2 regions of the Leuconostoc sp. C5 genome follow, and region 1 is predicted to be linked to the other one. Evidence: a T-box and tRNA genes for the amino acid it is inferred to sense, from the RefSeq annotation. Region 1 holds a T-box; the other holds one or more tRNA genes.
What was found. A T-box is a leader RNA that pairs with one kind of tRNA and senses whether it is charged. The one in region 1 lies ahead of thrS (threonine--tRNA ligase), so its partner is inferred to be a tRNA-Thr.
Positions count from the first base shown of each region.

Region 2: it encodes a tRNA-Thr, which carries the amino acid that the T-box ahead of thrS (threonine--tRNA ligase) is inferred to sense. The anticodon was not compared.

Region 1 covers NZ_CP134351.1:625,462-632,137, forward strand. Annotated here, with positions in the region: gene RHP56_RS03255 (AI-2E family transporter) at 9-1,163, shown strand; gene RHP56_RS03260 (tRNA (cytidine(34)-2'-O)-methyltransferase) at 1,160-1,672, shown strand; tRNA gene RHP56_RS03265 (tRNA-Glu) at 1,745-1,816, shown strand; gene RHP56_RS03270 (FtsK/SpoIIIE family DNA translocase) at 1,972-4,338, shown strand; T-box leader at 4,571-4,788, shown strand; gene thrS (threonine--tRNA ligase) at 4,866-6,676, shown strand, end outside.
Region 2 covers NZ_CP134351.1:363,535-370,210, reverse strand. Annotated here, with positions in the region: gene RHP56_RS02045 (NCS2 family permease) at 1-1,379, opposite strand, end outside; tRNA gene RHP56_RS02040 (tRNA-Glu) at 1,714-1,785, shown strand; gene hemH (ferrochelatase) at 2,192-3,139, shown strand; gene RHP56_RS02030 (YebC/PmpR family DNA-binding transcriptional regulator) at 3,188-3,904, opposite strand; gene RHP56_RS02025 (rRNA large subunit pseudouridine synthase E) at 3,975-4,508, opposite strand; tRNA gene RHP56_RS02020 (tRNA-Thr) at 4,587-4,659, opposite strand; tRNA gene RHP56_RS02015 (tRNA-Asn) at 4,664-4,736, opposite strand; tRNA gene RHP56_RS02010 (tRNA-Asn) at 4,843-4,915, opposite strand; gene lysS (lysine--tRNA ligase) at 4,978-6,465, opposite strand; gene hslO (Hsp33 family molecular chaperone HslO) at 6,553-6,676, opposite strand, start outside.

The sequences.
Region 1 (6,676 bases):
GCGTTTTTATGAAAAAACCAGAGCAACAGTCATGGTATAGTCGTTGGTTTTCTGGCAATGACTTGTTAAATGGTCTGATTGTAATTTTATTAGTTTTGCTAATCATTTTTTTGGCTTGGCAAGTACGTTTTTTGTTTGAACCAATTCGTGCATTATTTACGGCTGTCGGTGCACCTATAATGATAAGCGGTGTGCTGTATTATTTGCTGAGTCCGATTGTCGGTCTTCTGGAAAAATATGTGCATTTACCAAGAAACTTATCGATTGGTGTGGTCTTGATTGTCTTATTAGCTATCATTGGAGTAGCCATTGCTGCTATTGTCATGGTATTGCGCAATCAAGTCATTCAATTTATCGATAACTGGCCAAATTACTGGAAAACCAGCGAAGCTTTTATTAATGAGACCTTTGCCAGTGAACAATTTAAGTTTATCAGAGATTATTTGAATCATACGAATTCTGATCTTAATCAAAATGTATTAGATTGGAGCAAAAAATATTTGACAAGCGGGGTTGCAGGCATCAGTTCATTTGCATCAATCCTTACATCAATTGGTGTGACAATTGTTTCGACGCCGTTTATTCTTTATTATATGCTGTTAGATGGACACAAATTTTCGTCATTTGTTTCTAGTAAGTTTCCAAATAACTCACAACTATCAGTACGCTACTTATTAACGGAAATTAGTAAGCAAATCGCTCAATATATTCGTGGACAACTTGGTGTTGCACTCGCTGTAATGATTATGTTTTCCATAGGGTATACCATTATTGGTTTGCCGTACGGTATTTTATTAGCGCTGATGGCAGGCTTCTTTAACTTAATCCCGTATGTTGGATCAATTATTGCACAAGTGCCAGTTTTCACAGTTGCTTTGATTGCTGGTGGCCCAAAAATGCTAATATTAGCTATTATCGTGCTAGCTATTGAACAACCGATTGAAGCACATGTTATTTCACCAAAAATTCTCGGGGAGGCGTTATCAATTCACCCTGTTACTGTTATCGTTGTGTTATTGAGCAGTGGACATATTTTTGGTGTATTAGGTATTGTGTTAGCGGTGCCATCATATGCTGTAGCTAAAGTGTTTGTTACACACATCTATGATTGGTGGCGTGCAAACTCAGATTTATTTGAAGTAGAGGAAGTAGCTGAAAAATGACGAATCATATTGTTTTATTTGAACCCTTAATGCCTGCTAATACGGGAAATATTGCTCGTACGACTGCTGGAACTGATGCAGTCTTACATTTAATTGAACCGTTGGGGTTTGAACTTGATGACAAACACGTTAAACGTGCCGGGTTAGATTATTGGGATCATGTAAAGTTGGTGAAACACCCAAGCTTGCCTGATTTTCTAGACACTTTAGCAGAAACAGACAACTTATACTTGGTTTCTAAATTTGCTAACCAAGACTATACACAGCCTAATTACGCACAAAATGATACTGACAATTACTTCTTATTTGGAAAAGAAACCACAGGGTTACCAGAAGTATTTATGCGTCAAAATCCGGAGAAGGCTATTCGTATCCCACAGGATGATTCACATGTTCGTTCGTTGAATTTATCGAATACTGTCGCAATTGTGCTTTATGAAGCATTGCGCCAGCAATCTTTTTCAAATTTAGAAACAACTCACACATACGAGCAAGACAAACTGAAATAAACAGTTGACAGATATAAATTTCCCTGATAAACTAATATAGTTGTTTCGTTACAACGAACAACTATTGACCATGGCTCGTTGGTCAAGTGGCTAAGACGCTGCCCTTTCACGGCGGAATCGAGAGTTCGATTCTCTCACGAGCTACTAAAAAGCGCAACTCTGGTTGCGTTTTTTTGTGTTTAAAAATTAAATTTTTGAAATAGAGTTAAGCAAAGCTTAAGAATTTGATGTGAACATTTGTTCGAGTTTCAAAAATGATAAAATAAAGTGTTAGAATGAACTGACTAAGAGGTGGAACTTTGGCGACAAGAAAGACTACACAAAGACGGCGTACAACACGTGGTAAAAAGAGTAAAAAAAAGAACCCTTTAGTTCAAAACCTATGCTTCTTGGGTGGTATTGTCTTAGGTATACTAGGTATATTTAAGCTTGGCATATTAGGGGTATTTATCGCTGACATTTTTCGTTTTTTCTTTGGAAATATGTATCTTGTGATTTTAATACCTATGACATTATTTTTAGGGTACTATTTTATTACTCGAAAAACACCTAAAATAGCAACTCATTTTTGGGTTGGCGCTTTTATGATGTTCATTGCTATTGAGACAATTTCATCATTGTTATTTTTTGAATACACACTAAAAAATGCAGATGGATATGTTGGCGAAGTGGTGCGGTTAATTGGTCAAGATTTTGTCAATCAATCAGCAAACACACCGGTTGGCGGTGGTATAATCGGCGCGGCATTATATCATCTACTGTTTATGTTAATGTCTAGCATTGGCACGTGGATTGTAACAATAATCTTATTATTCAGTGGTATTGCAATCTTTTTCCGTATTCCAGCTCGTGACATTGTTCAGCAAGGTGTTGAAAAAGCTCATGAAGGGGTTACTCATATTCAGGAAAAACGAGCTAATGAAAAGCCAACCCGACAATCGCTTTTCAAACGTGATAGACACAAGAAAGATATTACTGATTATGGAGATGATCCATTAGGTGTGAGCCGAGATGATAGTTTGTCAACCGATGTTCTCCCAAAAATAGAAAAAGACGTCAATCCACCTAGTGTTCATGAAAATTTCAATGAGCCTGAAATTAAATGGAATGGTCCTATAGCGCCTCAACCAACAAAAAAGTCTTCCAAAGATCAGGCCGAAAAGACTTCTGTTAGTGATAGCGAAGTTTCTACAGATATGTTGGAAAAAGAAAATCCGGATTACCAGTTACCAACTGCTGACCTATTAACGCAGTTAGCGCCTACAGACCAAACAAAAGAGTTTAAAGGTTTAACCGACAAATCGCGTCTTGTCCATGATACGCTGCAAAGCTTTGGTGTTGAGGCGGAAGTGACCAGTGTCTCATTAGGACCTACGGTAACTCAATATGAGTTGAAACCAGGGCAAGGCGTTAAAGTAAATCGAATTGCTAATCTATCGGATGATTTAGCATTGGCATTAGCTGCAAAATCAATACGAATTGAGGCGCCAATCCCCGGTAAACCCTATGTTGGTATAGAGGTTCCTAATGATACTCAGGCAACTGTTGGATTCCGAGACATGATTGAGAATGCGCCATTTGATGATAATCCACTCAATGTGCCACTTGGCCGAGATGTAACAGGAAATATTATCATGGCAGACTTATCGGCTATGCCTCATTTGCTTATTGCTGGATCTACTGGATCTGGAAAATCAGTAGGGCTTAATGGTATTATTGTATCTATCCTTTTGCGTGCAAAACCTAATGAAGTTAAATTAATGATGGTTGATCCAAAAGTTGTTGAGTTATCTATTTATAACGGGATACCACACTTGCTGACACCAGTTGTTTCGGAGCCCCGTAAAGCAGCGAAGTCTTTGCAAAAAGTTGTTGACGAGATGGAAAATCGTTACAAGCTTTTAGCTCAATTTGGAAAACGTAATATTGGTGAATATAATGCGGCGGTTGAAAAGCAGAATGCTGAAGCTAAGGAAACAGATCAGCCAATTATGCAACCAATGCCATATATTGTTGCTATTGTAGATGAATTCGCTGACCTAATGAGTACGGTGGGTAATGAAATTGAAGTTTCTATCGCGCGCCTTGGTGCTAAAGCTCGTGCAGCCGGTATTCACATGATTTTGGCCACACAGCGACCTGACGTTAAAGTGATTAACGGTACCATAAAAAGTAATATTCCTGGTAGAATTGCTTTTAGAACAGCTTCTGGAATTGATTCGCGCACTATTCTGGACAGTAATGGTGCTGAGAAGCTGCTCGGAAAAGGGGATATGATTTTTGCACCGCCCGGTAAGCCGACACAACGTGTTCAAGGTGCATTTATTAGTAACACTGATGTGACTAATATTGTTGAATTTGTTAAGTCACAACAAGAGGTTCAGTATTCCGATGCAATGACTGTTACAGATGAAGAAATTGCTCAAGATAATTCGGAAAATGCTGATGGAAATAGTGATGATGAGTTATTCCAAGAAGCTTTGCAATTTGTTATCGAACAACAAAAAGCCTCAACATCACTGTTACAACGTCGTTTCAGGATTGGTTATAATCGAGCCGCTCGATTAATTGATGATTTGGAAGCAGGCGGTTACATTGGACCAGCAGACGGATCACGGCCAAGACACGTCAATATTTCAGATGGTAGCTCTGGGATAGAAAGTTAGCATTAGTTTCAAACTAAGTAGTATGATTATATTTTTTGAGTAGAATTAAATGATTAAGCAAACAGGAGAATAATAAAAATGGCACTTACAAAAAATCAAATTGCTGCACTACAAAATGTTTTTGATAATGGTATTTTAGATCATGATGCCGAGGCATTAGAAGCGCTAAAGATTGTATTAGCAGATTTAAAAAAATAATTGCAACACAGCAAAAAAAATGTTATGATGTTTCTCAGAAACATTGATAAGGACAACTCGATTGTCATGTACTTAAAGAGAGTTCATGTTTGGTGAAAATGAGCAGTGCATACATAAGAGACTACCTTTGAGTGGTGATTTAGTAGTTTTAAATGAAAAGTTGCCCGGGTGATACCGTTATATATCATTTGAGAGAAATAGGAATTTTTCCTGTTTTAAACTTGGGTGGTACCGCGGTAAAACGTCCCTTTAGATCTAATAAGGATCTGAAGGGACGTTTTTGTTTTATTAATGTAAAATACTAGAATGGAATTTGAAAGGAAAATAGCATGGCAGAAATCAGTCTTACATTCCCAGATGGCGCTATTAAAAAGTTTGATGAAGGGATTAAGCCAATTGGGGTTGCCGAAAGTATTTCAAAGTCATTGGCAAAGAAGTCAGTGTCAGGAAAAATAAATGGTTCATACATTGGCATGAACGATGTTATTACTGAAAGTGGCGATTTTCAACTAATCACTACATCAGATAGCGAAGCATTAGATCTACTTCGTCACTCAGCATCTCATTTATTAGCACAAGCATTAAAGCGAATTCCAAAATTTGCTAACATTCATTTTGGAGTTGGTCCTTTTATTGAAAATGGCTTCTATTACGACACAGATAATGGGGCTGGCAATCAAGTGTCAATCGAAGATTTCCCTGAAATCGAGGCGATTATGCACAAAATTGTGAAAGAGGATCTACCAATTCTTTCTCGCGAAATCACACGTGATGAAGCATTAGAAATATTTGCTGATGATCCATATAAAGTTGAGTTAGTAAATGATCTACCAGTCGATGAAAAGATCACAATTGCTGTTCAAGGAGATCATATTGAGCTTGATAAGGGTGGTCTGGTACCATCAACGGGTTGGATTAAGCATTTTAAGCTTACTTCAGTGGCTGGCGCTTACTGGCGTGGAGATTCAAGCAACCCAATGATGCAACGAGTATATGGAACGGCCTTTTGGAAAGCAGCTGACGTTGAAGCAGAAATTGCTCGTCGTGAAGAAGCTAAGGAACGTGATCATCGTGTCATTGGACGTGATCTTGATCTATTCTTTACTAGCCAGGAGGTTGGTTCAGGATTACCAGTTTGGCTGCCAAATGGTGCAACAATTCGTCGCCAAGTTGAAAGATATATTACAGATAAAGAGCTGTCAAATGGCTACCAGCACGTTTACACACCAGTATTGTCTAATTTGAACTTATATAAGACATCTGGTCACTGGGACCATTATCGTGAAGATATGTTCCCACCAATGGATATGGGGGATGGCGAATTTTTGGAATTACGTCCAATGAATTGTCCATCACATATCATGGTATTTAATCATAAGCCACGTTCATACCGTGAATTACCAATGCGTATTGCTGAATTAGGAATGATGCATCGTTATGAAAAATCTGGTGCTTTGACAGGGTTATCTCGTGTTCGTGAGATGACATTGAACGATGGTCATACATTCGTTGAACCAGAAAAGTTAGAAGAAGAGTTTAAGTCTATTCTAACAATGATGATGGGTGTCTATCGTGACTTCAACATTAAAGATTATCGTTTCCGTTTGTCTTATCGTGATCCCAAAAATACAGAAAAGTATTTTGATGATGATGAAATGTGGGAAAAGTCACAAAAGCAATTGAAAACAGCAATGGATGATCTCGGTCTTGATTATTTCGAGGCTGAAGGTGAAGCTGCTTTCTATGGTCCAAAGTTAGACGTTCAAACAAAGACTGCCTTAGGTAATGAAGAAACATTGTCAACTATCCAATTAGACTTCTTGTTGCCAGAACGATTTGACTTGAAATATATTGGTCGTGATGGTCTGGATAATCATCGTCCAGTGATGTTACATCGTGGTATTGTTGGTACGATGGAACGTTTCACAGCCTACTTGATTGAAATGTACAAGGGTGCTTTCCCAACATGGTTGTCACCTTTACAAGTACAAATCATCCCTGTTAATTTAGGTGCTCATGGTAATTATGCGAACGCTGTACAGCAGAAGTTACAGGATGCTGGATTGCGCGCTAATGTTGAAACAAAAGACGCTAAGATGGGCTACCTCATTCGTGAAGCGCAAACGAACAAAATTCCATA
Region 2 (6,676 bases), 260 kb from region 1:
TCCTTAAACTTTCCTAAAGCAAATTTCACGATAATAAAGAAAATGAAACCAGCAGCGATACCATAAGAAATTGAATAACTAAAGGCCATAAACACAGAAGTAAAGAAAGCAGGTAACGCAACTTCTAATGATTCCCATGAAATTTTCTTAAATTCGCCCATCATCATAATACCCACCAAAATAAGTAGTGGAGATGTAGCTGCTGTTGGCACAACACCAACCAAAGGAGCAAATAAGATCATTAAGGCAAATCCTGCAGCTGTTACGACATTGGCCAAGCCTGTTCTTGCTCCGGCTGCAACCCCTGATGCTGATTCAATGAAGGTTGTCGTATTTGATGTACCAACAATACCAGCAAATGCTGTTGTAAATGTATCAACAACTAGCGCACGATCCATTTTAGAGTTAAAGCCATTACTAGACTCAAATGACTTCTGATCTTCCTTTGAAAAAATGCCCGTTTGATTACCGATACCAATTAATGTGCCAATAGCGTCAAATAATCCGGTTAGGCCCATAGCAAAAATCGTAACTAACGCTAATGACGCATGATGCCAGTTATTAAATAAGCTGCCCAATCCTTGAGCACCTAATGATTGACCAAACACCTGCCCCAATTCACCGAAGGCATGGCTAACTGAGGTTCCAGCCCCAATATGCGTATTCGTAACACCCATTGGAATACCGATTAATGTGGTCACTATCAATGATATAAGGAATGCGCCAGGCACCTTTCGCATCACCAACACAACCAAAATAACAAAACCAATTAATGCTAATAAGGTACTAGCGTTGTTGAATTTAGTCAATTCTGGTGTTACACCACCATTGGCCAAGATGCTATTTACCGCACCATGTACTTCTCCAGTGAACGGTTTGCCATTTAGCGTCATAATATTGCTAGGATCAACAATAAAATTGATAAAACCGGCGTTTTTCAACCCTATATAAGTAACGAACAACCCAATTCCACCACCAATAGCCGCTTTTAATTCAGTTGGAATACCCTTAACAATTGCACGGCGACCATGTGTCAACGTAATGACAATATCCACTACACCAATTAAAAATACGATAGCCAATGCTTGCTGCCAGGTAAATCCGAAGCCAAACACGATAGTATACGTGAAGTATGCTTGCATGCCGATACCTGGTGCCAAAGCAAACGGTACATTAGCAAACAAGCCCATAAACAATGTACCAAAAACTGCTACTAGAATAGCCGCTAAAAATACGGCTTGTGTTGGCACACCAGCTTGCCCTAGAATTTGAGGGTTCAAAAAGAAAATATAGGCCATTGATACAAATGTCGTAATCCCAGCAATGATTTCACGACGGACAGTAGTTTTATTTTCTTTCAATTGAAATAATTTTTCCATTATTCTCTCCTATACAATTATGTAACTCATCAGCCTATTTGTATGAATACATCAATGGAAAATAAAAAATTGACGCACGAGTGGCTATCAATTAAATAACATGTTTATGATAGTTCCAGCATGGGTGCTGGCTAGAAACAATCGACCATTATTCGATACTATATCAGCTAAATTTCACATAGAATAGTCTAGCATTGATATCCAAAGAAGACAAGTGCTTAAACTGAAATGATAATAATTACTTGTCCAAAAATACTTATAAATAACTTGACGACTACTTAAAAACTTGATATTATATTATAGTCATCTGATACAGATTGACATTATTGACCATGGCTCGTTGGTCAAGTGGCTAAGACGCTGCCCTTTCACGGCGGAATCGAGAGTTCGATTCTCTCACGAGCTATATCAAGTCGCAACTCCGGTTGCGGCTTTTTATTATCTCTTCTTAAATAATCAACAATTCCTTTTATTTTAGACGTTGTCAGGCTTTTTTCTCCACGACGAATATGCTGACATTACTCAATCCTAATTCTATTGTTATGGAAATTATTTCAATTTTCAAAATAAACTGTGCTGATGATTTAAGGCTTAAAAAACATAGTCTCGACATACTATAATGTCAGAGCAAACAATCCGAGAAAAAAATATAGTATTTATTAACAAATTCGAATTATTTTTGTAAGCAAAAATAATTTCTAAATAAAAGGACAATAGTTATCCTTATCACAATTTTTGGCTTTTCGACATACATTTTAGTCAAAAATTGAGTTATAGTATTAAATATTAAACTAGATAAGGATCGCTTCCATATGAATAAAAAAGGTCTATTATTAGTCAACCTAGGCACCCCTGACTCCCCACATCCAGATGATGTGAAAGCATATTTAAAAGAGTTTCTATCAGATACCAACGTTATTCAAATGCCCAGACTACTCTGGCAACCCATTTTAAGAGGTAAAATTTTGCCTAAGAGATCGTTTAAATCAGCTGAACTTTACCAAAAAATTTGGCGAAAAGACGGTTCGCCATTAATGGTCTATGCGAAAAAACAAGTTGAGCAAGTACAGCAATTACAACCAAACTGGATTGTTCGTTGTGCAATGACTTATCGTAAGCCTAACATTGCAGAAACACTGAAAGAAATGCGTCTGGCGGGCGCTGACGACATTGTTGTATTGCCACTGTTTCCCCAATATTCTGTTACATCAACACAATCAGTCATTGATCAAGTCCATAAGGCCGACAAAAACATTAACATTGTTAAGTCATTTTACAACGATGAAGCCTATTTGGATTTATTAGCTAGAGACATTCGCGAGGCGTGGGCTAAAAACGATTATGATCGTTTAATCATTAGTTATCATGGTGTTCCCGAATCATATGTTCGTCGTGGTGACCCTTATGTTGACCACTGTACAGCAACCACACAAGGCGTTTTAGAGCGCGTTGGGCCGTTAACACCTGATAATACTCACCAGGTTTTCCAATCACGATTTGGGCCAACTGAGTGGGTCAAACCATACTTAAGTGATACACTAATGTCACTGCCCAGCCAAGGTATCAAACGTGTCCTAGTAGCAACTCCAGCATTCGTAGCCGACTGCTTGGAAACCATCGAAGAAATTCACGTTGAAAATCATGATATTTTCAAACAGGCAGGTGGCGAAATCTTTGATGTTGTCCAACCTTTTAATGAACATATTGATTTTTCCAAATATATTGCTTCTCTTGCGAACCGGCATTTTGCACAAAATTAATTCACAAATAAAAAACGCAATGAATGCCATTGCGTTTTTTATTTATTATTATAATTCAACGTTATGATAAACTTTTTGAACATCATCGTCAGATTCTAATACATCAATTAACTTTTCGAAAATTTCTAAGTCTTCGCCTGCCAGTGTCATTTCTGATTGTGGCAACATGCTGATTTCCGTAGTTGAGAAATCGCTCACACCACTTTCACGCAGAGCAGCAATTGCTTGATGCAAAGCAGTTGGTTCTGTATAAACAACAATATGATCATCTTGTTGTTCGGCGTCACGAACATCAACTTCAGCGTCTAGCAGTGTTTCCAACGTAGCATCGGCATCTTCACCCTCAAAAACAATCACGCCTGTTTCATCGAATAAATAACTAACAGAGCCAGCAGCACCGTAAGTTCCACCATTTTTATTGAAAGCTGTGCGCACATTTGTAGCTGTACGATTAACGTTTGATGTCAACGTATCTACAATAATCAATGAACCGTTTGGTCCAAATCCCTCGTAACGTCCCTCGATAAAGGTTTCATCCCCTGAACCCTTTGCCTTTTCAATGGCACGTTCAATAACGTGCTTTGGCACTTGTGCTTGCTTAGCACGTTCAATAACAAACTTTAATGTTGAATTAGCCTCAGGGTCTGGACTGCCACCTTGCTTCGCTGCAGCATAAATTTCAATGCCATACTTACTGTTAACTTTAGCGGCAGCACCATCAGTCTGCGCCTTCTTCATTTTAATGTTTTCCCATTTACGTCCCATGAGGTCACCTCTTTTAATTTACATCTTTTACTATTATAACCGTTTATGATGCTTTTGCACCACAAAATCATTACTTCACAATTCGATATTGTCCTGGTTTTAAGTCGGCAATATGATATTCACCAATATGTGTCCGTATCAAGCGTAGCGTTGGAATACCAACAGCTGCTGTCATACGGCGTACTTGCCGATTACGGCCCTCTTTTATTTTTAATTGAATAAAACTCGTTGGCTGGTTTTTACGAATACGGATTGGCTTCTCTCGTTCCCATAACCATTTTGGGTAAGGAATACGTTTGACTTTAGCTGGTAAAGTTAACCCATCTTTTAACGCCACACCTTGCTCAAGTTGCTTTAGTTGTGACTTTGTTGGGACCCCTTCTACTTGAACAACATAAGTTTTATAGGCTTTATTATCAGGATCAGTCAATTCATGATTCAGTTTACCGCTATCAGTCAGCAATAATAGGCCCTCACTGTCCATGTCCAAACGACCAGCGGCATAAACCCGTGGAATATCAATGTAGTCAGCCAAAGTTGGTCGCCCTTCAGCATCAGTAAACTTAGTTAAAACATTGTACGGTTTATTGAATAGTACAATCATGTTTTTCAATTGCGTCCTTTTCATTGTAAAAAAATAAGCAAACCTCAGATGATTTGCTTTGCAAGATATGCATAATAGTGCCGACGAGAGGATTCGAACCTCCGACCCCAGGTTTACGATACCCGTGCTCTACCAACTGAGCTACGTCGGCGAAACTCCGACTGCCGGGCTCGAACCGGCGACAACCTGATTAACAGTCAGGTGCTCTACCAACTGAGCTAAGTCGGAATGACGTTGCTAACACAACTATATTATTATGCCATGAGTGAGAAAATCTGTCAACAGTTTATCACATAAAAAAGAAGCAAATCAAGATGATTTGCTTCTCATAAAACTCCGACTGCCGGGCTCGAACCGGCGACAACCTGATTAACAGTCAGGTGCTCTACCAACTGAGCTAAGTCGGAATAATGTCGCTAACACAACTATATTATTATAACTAATTGTGTAACGACTTGTCAATGATTTATTATTCTGGACGCATTGTTGGGAACAACACAACGTCACGAATTGTGTCAGAATCAGTCAATAACATGACCAAACGATCAATACCAACACCAAGTCCACCTGTAGGTGGCATACCATATTCCAAAGCTTCTATGAAGTCTTCATCAATGCCTTCAGCTTCGTCATTACCATTCTCACGTTCAGCCGCTTGAGCCTCAAAACGTGCACGTTGGTCAATAGGATCGTTTAACTCAGTAAAGGCATTCGCATACTCACTACCCATAATAAACAATTCAAAACGATCAGTAAAACGAGGATCATCGGTATTTTTCTTAGCGAGTGGTGACACTTCAACTGGGTGTCCATAAACAAATGTTGGTTGTACCAAAGTGTCCTCAACGAACTCTTCAAAGAATGCGTTGATAATGTGACCAACACCCCAGTATTTTTCATACTTAACATGCTTATCATCTGCTAATTTTTGCGCATCCTCAACAGACATTTCCTGCCAAAAATCAATACCAGTTTGTTCTTTAATCAAGTCAACTAAATGCTTGCGCGCAAACTTTGTACCAAGATCAATTTCAGTTCCCTGATAAGTAATTTTCAAGTCATCTGAGACGACAGAAGCGGCAGCTTTGAAAATACCTTCAGTTTCGTCCATAACATCTGTAAAGTCCATATAAGCTGCATATGACTCCATTGTTGTAAACTCAGGATTGTGCTTTGGATCCATACCCTCATTACGGAAAATACGGCCAATTTCATATACACGTTCCATGCCACCCACAACCAAACGCTTTAAGTACAATTCTGTTGCGATACGCATGTACATATCAATATTCAAAGCATTATGATGTGTGATAAATGGACGGGCTGCAGCACCACCGGCTTCAGTTTGCAAAATTGGCGTTTCAACCTCAAGGAAATCATTTCTATCCATATATGCACGAATAGCAGAAATGATATGTGAGCGTTCTTGGAACTTTTTGAAAGAATCTTCATTGGCAATCAAATCCAAGTAACGCTTACGATACCGTGTTTCAACATCAGAAATACCATGGAACTTATCAGGCATTGGACGAAGAGCCTTAGATAAATGTGTTAATTCTGTAGCCAAAACTGTTAATTCACCAGCTTCAGTCTTCATCATAATTCCCTTGATTCCAAGGAAGTCACCCAAATCTGCTCTTTTAATAATCGGATAATTATCTGCTAAATCATCACGTCTTGCATAAACCTGAATTTTTCCAGAAACATCACGAAAATCAGCGAAAATAACTTTACCTGCGCCACGCTTTGCAACCATACGACCTGCAATAACAACTTCATGTTTTGCATTCTCTAACTCTTCTAAAGAGCTGGCATCATATAGATTATGCAGTTCTTGCGCTTTTGCTGTACGTTCAAATCGCTTACCGAATGGGTCTAAGTGTAAATCACTAACGATTGTTGCCAACTTTTGTCGACGCGCTAGCATTTGATCATTAAGGGCTTTTTCTTCAGCCATTTGTATAAAATCCTTCCCTATTGCGCGTTTTTTAAATACACGCCTACTAACTAAATATCATACCAAAAAAAAACAATAATCTCAAAGTCACTCGTTATTTTTTTCAATCTGCTTCAAAATTTCGGATAATTGTTCCTCTGTGAAAAAGTAACGCTTTCCGGAGAACTTTCCCACAATTTCAGCGCCATGGTCTTCTTTGATCATTGCCTGA